2 linked regions of the Spartinivicinus marinus genome follow. The protein of the gene in region 2 interacts with the protein of the main gene of each other region in a pairwise test. Links are inferred from orthologs where the notes say so. Each region holds a gene or a part of one and is shown on either strand. Other genes may lie near its edges.

Region 1 (3,936 bases), 190 kb from region 2 along the record:
CCTGGGGTCGATCAGTTGACATTAGGCGCTTCACTTACTTGGGTCTCATCTACCGCAATCACATCATTGTTATCATTAGCTTCTTTACCACTGAAGACCAATAACACATGACGACTGCGATCTAACTTTGCAGAAGGTCTTACTTTGATGATGGCAAAAGGTTTGCCAGGGTCGTGGATAACCTGGATCACTTTACCCACTGGATAGCCTACCGGAAAACGCTGCCCTAGGCCTGAACTGACTAGAATATCACCTTCACGGATATCAGCAGTATCCGGCACATGGCGTAGTAGCAGCTCATCCAATTTACCTGTGCCTGCAGCAATGGCACGAGCACCGTTACGATTCACTTGAACAGGCACACTATGATTAGCATCGGTAATAAGCAGAATACGGCTGGAAAAAGGGCTGACGGAAATAACTTGCCCCATCAAACCACTGGCATCCAGTAAAGGCTGTCCAACAAAAACTCCATCTGTCGAGCCTTTATTAACAATAACCTGGTGAGCATAAGGGTCGGGATCTACCCCCACTAGCTCCGCAATCAGAACTCGCTCATCAAGGAGTTTTGAGGAATTCAGTAATTCTCGTAAACGGATATTTTGTGCCGTGAGTGCCGCGAGCTTCTGAAGGCGACGCTCCAGTAGCAAGTTTTTCGCTTCTAACTTCGCGTTTTCTAAAATAAGTTCTTTGCGAGTTTTCAGGGCGTCATCAGCCATCCCCCACATTTGTGCAGGAAGATCAGCCACCCACTGCACAGGTGTAGCGACTACGGTCAGCCAGGCTCTCACTTTGTTAAGGCCATTGTCCAGGCCATCAAACCGCTGCTCAGAAAGCATCAAGCCTAATGACAACACAATAAAAAACAGCAGCTGTGCGGTGAGAGATTGTTGCTTAGAAAATATTCGCTTAATTGGTGACTCCCACATTTTGTCTTTTAACTACATTGGAGACTGTTACCTTAAAAAGCCAATACCTTTAATTAAGAATTAAGCTACAACAGTCTCCTACCTACTGAATAGGTTGCAAGACCATAAAAAAATCTGTCTTGCAATGTTGAATACCTTATCAATTAGACTCACTTAAGCTCTAGTAAGTCCTATTGGTTTTGACTACTCAGTAGATAAAAGATCAAATGCATGGCGTTCCATTATTTCTAGTGCTCGTCCTCCCCCTCGGGCCACACAGGTCAGAGGATCTTCAGCCACCACCACAGGCAACCCAGTTTCTTCACTCAGCAGGCGCTCCAAACCTTTTAGTAACGCACCACCGCCTGTCAGAACCATACCTCGCTCTGCAATGTCGGAAGCGAGTTCAGGTGGTGATTGCTCTAGTGCACTTTTCACTGACTGCACAATGGCTGCTAAAGATTCCTGAAGTGCTTCCAGAATCTCATTACTATTAAGGGTAAAACTGCGAGGTACCCCTTCTGCCAGATTACGGCCTCTTACATCAATTTCGCGCAGTTCATCACCTGGGTAGGCACAGGCAATTTCTTGTTTAATTCTTTCTGCCGTGGCATCACCGATCAGGCTGCCATAGTTACGACGAACATAAGTGACTATGGCTTCATCAAAGCGGTCACCCCCCACCCGGACTGACTCCGAATAAACAATCCCGCTTAGCGAAATAATAGCTATTTCAGTGGTTCCCCCACCGATATCCACAACCATTGAGCCATGGGCTTCTTCAACAGGTAGGCCAGCACCAATGGCTGCAGCCATTGGTTCTTCTATTAAATACACTTCACGAGCACCCGCACCTAGCGCTGACTCACGAATGGCCCGCCGCTCAACTTGAGTCGACTTGCAAGGCACACATACCAACACCCGTGGGCTTGGCTGAATAAAACTGTTTTCGTGTACCTTATTAATAAAATGCTGGAGCATTTTTTCAGTGACACTAAAGTCAGCGATCACTCCGTCTTTCATAGGCCGGATAGCTGTGATATTACCAGGGGTTCTACCCAGCATTCGCTTCGCCTCAGTACCCACTGCGGCAACCGTTTTCTGACTACCATGATGACGAATAGCCACCACCGAAGGTTCGTTTAACACGATCCCTTTATCTCTAACATAAATCAGGGTATTAGCAGTACCTAAGTCAATTGACAGGTCACTTGAAAAAAATCCCCGTAGTTTCTTGAGCATGCGTGGTATTCTTCCCAACAAACAAAGAATGTGAATATGGTTGCAGTGTTTTACACAAGCGCATTGATTAGCTGTAACTTAATAATAAAGATCAGTGCAACCGGCCAACAAAACAGTTTACGCTTTATATCTAAACTTGCTATCTACCTAATCTCAGCCACCTTTTAATAAGCTGACTCTCAGTAAAAAGCACCTAACTAATAAGTCAAATAAATAAGATTGACTGTGGTTTTTATTCATAATCTTGCAAATTGCTGCAAACTCTAACAACCGCGCTTACATAGAGCAAGTTAAGAAGCTATCTCATAGTAAACTATTATACCCTTAGTTAAGGGCAAGCCTGTCAGTTAACACCAACTTCGTTACTTGCTACAGCCATAACTAATGCATTGTGTCTTACTTATACTGTAGTCTAACCTTTTAATTGATTGACAAAAATCTGTCTTCTATTTCTATTTTTTTATTTACTATCTCTCGTTCAATCACTCACAAGCGCTTGAGATTGTCACTGCAAACCCCTACATTTGCAGTTTGGCTTTTAGTTGGAGAGCACCCATGGCCCTTGATCAAACCGATGTTGAAAAAATAGCCCACCTGGCACGCATTGCTATCGACCAGCAAGATATTGCCAATACTACTGAAGGGTTAACCCAAATTTTAACCATGATCGACCAAATGCAGGCTGCTGATACTGATAATGTAGAGCCTTTGGCTCACCCACTGGAGATGGAACAACGGCTGCGCGCAGATGCAGTCACCGAAACCAACCAGCGGGAAACCTTTCAGGCCATTGCCCCTGCTACTGAAAACGGCTTGTATTTGGTACCTAAGGTTATTGAGTAATCAAGTCCGTCAGCAAAAACTATCACCTTGCCGCACAAACACCTGTATTAGGACCTGTACAATCCAATAGGACCTGTAATTACCATGCAAAACAAAACTGTAGCGCAACTGGCAGCTGGTCTTGCCAAAGGCGAATTTTCCAGTGTTGAACTAACCCAGCATTACTTGAACCAGATTAAGCAGTTCGATAATCAGCTGAATAGTTTTATCAGTATCACGGAAGACCAGGCGCTAACTGCAGCCAAAGCAGCCGACAATTGCCGTGCAAATAATAATGCAGGCCTATTAACCGGCGTCCCTATTGCTCATAAGGACATTTTTTGTACAAATGGCATTAAAACAACCTGCGGCTCTAAAATGCTCTCTAACTTTATTGCCCCTTATGAGTCAACTGTCTCACAAAAGTTCCAAGACGCAGGTTGTGTTATGTTGGGTAAAACCAATATGGATGAGTTTGCCATGGGCTCTTCCAACGAAACCAGTTACTTTGGTGCAGTCAAGAACCCTTGGCAATTAGACTCTACTCCTGGCGGCTCATCAGGTGGTTCGGCTGCAGCCGTTGCTGCCCGGTTGGCACCTGCAGCCACAGGCACAGATACGGGCGGCTCCATTCGCCAACCTGCTGCCTTATGTGGCATTACCGGATTAAAACCCACCTATGGTCGTGTATCTCGTTGGGGCATGATTGCCTTTGCTTCAAGCCTTGATCAAGCTGGCCCAATCACCCAAACCGCCGAAGATGCCGCCTTGTTAATGAATATCATGGCAGGGTTTGATGAAAAAGACTCAACCTGTGCCAATGAGCCCGTACCAGATTATACAGCCACGCTTAACGACAGTATTGCTGGGCTGAAAATAGGCTTGCCTAAAGAATATTTTTCTGCCGATTTAGATAGCCAGATCGCCGCTAATGTAGAGCAGGCCATTAAAGAACTGGAAAAGT
Region 2 (3,786 bases):
AGATCTAATCCTGCTGTAATATTAACCAGTATTCCACGAGCGCCGTGTAAATTTACATCCTCTAAAAGTGGGCTGCGAATTGCCACTTCAGCTGCTTCTACTGCTCGATTAGAACCTGTCGCAGAACCTGTTCCCATCATTGCCATGCCCATTTCAGACATTACTGTGCGTACATCTGCAAAATCAACGTTAATCATTCCCGGACGAATAATTAGATCAGCAATACCTTGCACTGCACCAAGTAATACATCATTTGCCGCACTAAATGCTGATAATAAACTGGCATCTTTTCCTAACACAGGTAGCAATTTTTCATTAGGGATTGTGATTAAAGAATCAACATTTTCTGCTAATTCTTTGATCCCTTCATCAGCCACAATCATCCGCTTACGTCCTTCAAAAGGGAATGGCCTAGTGACGACTGCCACGGTTAAAATACCCATTTCTTTAGCAACTTGCGCAACAACTGGAGCTGCACCTGTACCTGTACCACCACCCATACCGGCTGTGATAAATACCATATCAGCGCCATTTAGCACTTCTTCAATGCGCTCGCGATCTTCAAGTGCCGCTTCACGGCCAACGTCAGGATTAGCGCCTGCACCCAATCCTTTAGTCACACCAGTTCCTAATTGCAGAACCGTTTTTGCCGCCAAGTTTTTTAACGCTTGTGCATCTGTATTCGCACAGATAAAATCAACACCATCGACGTGCTTATTTAACATGTGGTTGACAGCATTGCCACCTCCGCCGCCCACACCGACAACTTTAATGACCGCGTTTTGCGGCACATTATCAACCAACTCAAACATAACCCTCTCCTTTCTCTCAACTATCTACTACTATTCAATTTAATTTGTATTATTTATCGTTACTCCTGTTAAAAGTTTCCTTGAAACCAATGTTTCATCCGGCTAAAGATATTTACTTTAGCGGCAGATCTTACAGGCATGGCAACACTACCTTCTTTTTGATGCTGTAACCCATAATGTAACAACCCGACACCTGTCGAGAAGATAGGATTTTTTACCACATCAGAAAGTCCTTTAATATCCGTAGGCATGCCTAACCTAACGGGCATATGAAAAATTTCTTCAGCCAACTCCACAACACCCTCCATTTTGGCAGTACCGCCAGTCAAAACGATGCCAGCAGGAATCAGCTCTTCAAAACCACTACGTCTAAGCGCCCCTTGCACTAGGGTAAATAATTCTTCGTAACGGGGCTCAACCACTTCTGCCAGTGCTTGTCTTGATAAATCCCGTGGTGGGCGGTCACCCACACTAGGTACTTTTATTAACTCTTCTGCCCTTGCTAACTGAGTAAGTGCACAAGCGTATTTAATTTTAATTTCTTCCGCATGCTGAGTAGGCGTGCGAAGCGCCATCGCGATGTCATTCGTTACTTGGTCACCAGCAATAGGGATTACTTCAGTATGCCGAATCGAGCCACTAGTAAATACGGCAATATCTGTGGTTCCTCCACCAATATCTACCAGACAAACCCCTAGCTCTTTTTCATCTTCAGTTAGCACTGAGTAACTAGAAGCCAGCTGTTCCAAAATAATATCTTCTACCTCTAAATTGCAGCGCTTGACACATTTTTCAATATTTTGTGCTGCATTCACTGCGCAGGTAACCAGATGAACTTTTGCTTCCAGCCGAACGCCTGACATTCCCAGAGGTTCTTTAACACCTTCCTGGGTATCCACTACATATTCTTGAGGCAAGATATGTAGAATTTTCTGATCCGCAGGAATAGCAACCGCCTGAGCCGCATCAATAACCCGATCGACATCAGCTGGGGATACTTCTCGATCTCGAATGGCCACAATACCATGGGAATTCAAACTACTAATGTGACTACCAGCGATACCTGCATATACCGAGTGAATCTGACAGCCAGCCATTAATTCAGCTTCTTCTATCGCTCGCTGAATGGACTGAACAGTAGACTCGATATTTACAACAACGCCTTTTTTCAGCCCACGAGATGGATGAGCACCAATGCCGACCACTTTCAACGTACCATCATCAGCCACTTCACCTACTATAGCGACCACTTTAGATGTACCAATGTCTAGACCGACTATCATTTTTCCGTCTTGAGACGTTGCCATTCGAAAACCTTCCTACCCATTACACTTCAAGTGAAGTAATACCTTTGCGCCGTCTTATCTATACGCGATTGGTATATAAAATTTACACCCCATACTTGTTTATACCCTTGCAACTCTTTTCCTTGCAGCAGCATTCCAGATTACTGCTTTTCAAATCACTGGTTGCCTGTAATAGCATTAGCTTTTTAACTCACTAGTTTTCCACATCACTGCTACGCCGCTGCTATAACGTACATCAACTGATTTAATCAGCTCCTTTTTTCCTACTAGCTGCGCTTTGTAAACTTTAACAAATCGCTGTATTTTCTTAACCACATCATCCCTGCCAACCAACACACGAAAATGATCCGTTACAAATACCAGGGCCCCTCTTGAGCTGACATTTAGCTGTTTAATTGACATCCCTAATGGCCGAATAAGTTGCGCTATTTTATGATATTGAGCCATAACCTGCTGTTCTGTTCCGACAGGCCCTGTTAACTTTGGTAAGCTTTTTAACCCTGTCAACTTTTCAGGCTTAAACCGGTTTCCTTTGTTACTTAACAGCTCATCATCATTCCAGCGTGCAACTGCTATATGTTCAACTATTTTTACCTGAATTTGATCTGGCCACACTCGTCGTAAAGCCACAGTCTCAATCCAAGGTATTTTCTCTAAATCTGTTTGCAAACCAATTAAGTCAATATTAAAAAAACGACTACTTAGGTAGGGCTCTACTAGTTGTTGTACACTTGCCTTTTGTAATGCAGCAAACTGACCTTCAACCTGTACCCGTTTTACTGGCTGGTTAAAATAATCAGTCAGTTTTGGCCAACACCAGACACCTAAACCAATAAAACACGCCACTAAAGATAATTTTAGAAAGCTCCCAAGCAACCTGCTCCATTTTATTGACTTTTTTTGCGTTTGCTTTTTTTTACTTGCTCCTCGACGTTTTGCTTGTTTACGATTTATACCGTTATTGTCGCGTAACCGCACAGGGTACATCATTATTGCCTATGAATCTATTGCGCTTGCGCTGTAGCCAGGATTTCTAACACTAATTTCGAAAAACTATAGCCATCCTCTTTAGCAGCCATTGGCACCAAACTATGATCAGTCATACCTGGTACAGTGTTTACTTCTAAAACCCAAAAATCACCTGCCTGATCTTGCATAACATCTACACGCCCCCACCCTTTACACCCTAAACTTTCAAAAGCCTCTAATGCCAGTTTTTTCAGTTCATGTTGCTTTCTAGATGATAAATTACAGGGACAAATATATTGCGTATCGTTGGCAATATATTTGGCTTCATAGTCATAAAATGTTCGATCAGTTTTTAACTCAATAGGTGGCAGTGCCCGCTCATTTAAAATGGCAACCGTAAATTCAGCACCGGTTATCCAGGGCTCCGCTAAAACATCATCATCAAACTGCAGCGCAGTGGCTAAAGCAGCTGGAAAGTCTTCAGCAGTATTCACTTTAGTAATTCCAATACTGGAGCCTTCTTTAGCAGGCTTTAGGACACAAGGAAAAGCAACCTTAGGTGATAACTCAGTTGTTTGCTGGCTTTTTTGAAACAGTTGAAACACAGGTGTTGGTAAGCCTAATCCCTGCCAAAGTAATTTCGACCGATATTTATCCATCGCAAATGCTGAAGCCATTACACCACTACCTGTATAGGG

What was found. The genes of interacting proteins can lie anywhere in the genome.
Region 1: the proteins of ftsA (region 2) and OQE68_RS18540 interact in binary tests that used the Escherichia coli proteins (3 or more experiments, as listed by UniProt). The link is inferred for Spartinivicinus marinus from one-to-one orthologs.

Annotation. Positions count from the first base shown.
Region 1 is NZ_JAPJZK010000001.1:4,077,154-4,081,089, reverse strand. What follows is about bases 132-3,094. They hold OQE68_RS18540 (rod shape-determining protein), read right to left. Parts: upstream 2,151-3,094; coding sequence 1,113-2,150; downstream 132-1,112. Other genes in these bases: gatA (Asp-tRNA(Asn)/Glu-tRNA(Gln) amidotransferase subunit GatA), read left to right, coding at 3,078-3,094; gatC (Asp-tRNA(Asn)/Glu-tRNA(Gln) amidotransferase subunit GatC), read left to right, coding at 2,706-2,993; mreC (rod shape-determining protein MreC), read right to left, coding at 132-929. Outside these bases: rod shape-determining protein MreD, read right to left, coding at 1-22; more of mreC, read right to left, coding at 12-131; more of gatA, read left to right, coding at 3,095-3,936. UniProt on the Escherichia coli protein: Forms membrane-associated dynamic filaments that are essential for cell shape determination. Acts by regulating cell wall synthesis and cell elongation, and thus cell shape.
Region 2 is NZ_JAPJZK010000001.1:4,269,314-4,273,099, reverse strand. The notes cover bases 1-2,984. They hold ftsA (cell division protein FtsA), read right to left. Parts: upstream 2,120-2,984; coding sequence 881-2,119; downstream 1-880. Other genes in these bases: OQE68_RS19155 (cell division protein FtsQ/DivIB), read right to left, coding at 2,297-2,984; ftsZ (cell division protein FtsZ), read right to left, coding at 1-812. Outside these bases: more of OQE68_RS19155, read right to left, coding at 2,985-3,109; OQE68_RS19150 (D-alanine--D-alanine ligase), read right to left, coding at 3,124-3,786. UniProt on the Escherichia coli protein: Essential cell division protein that assists in the assembly of the Z ring. May serve as the principal membrane anchor for the Z ring.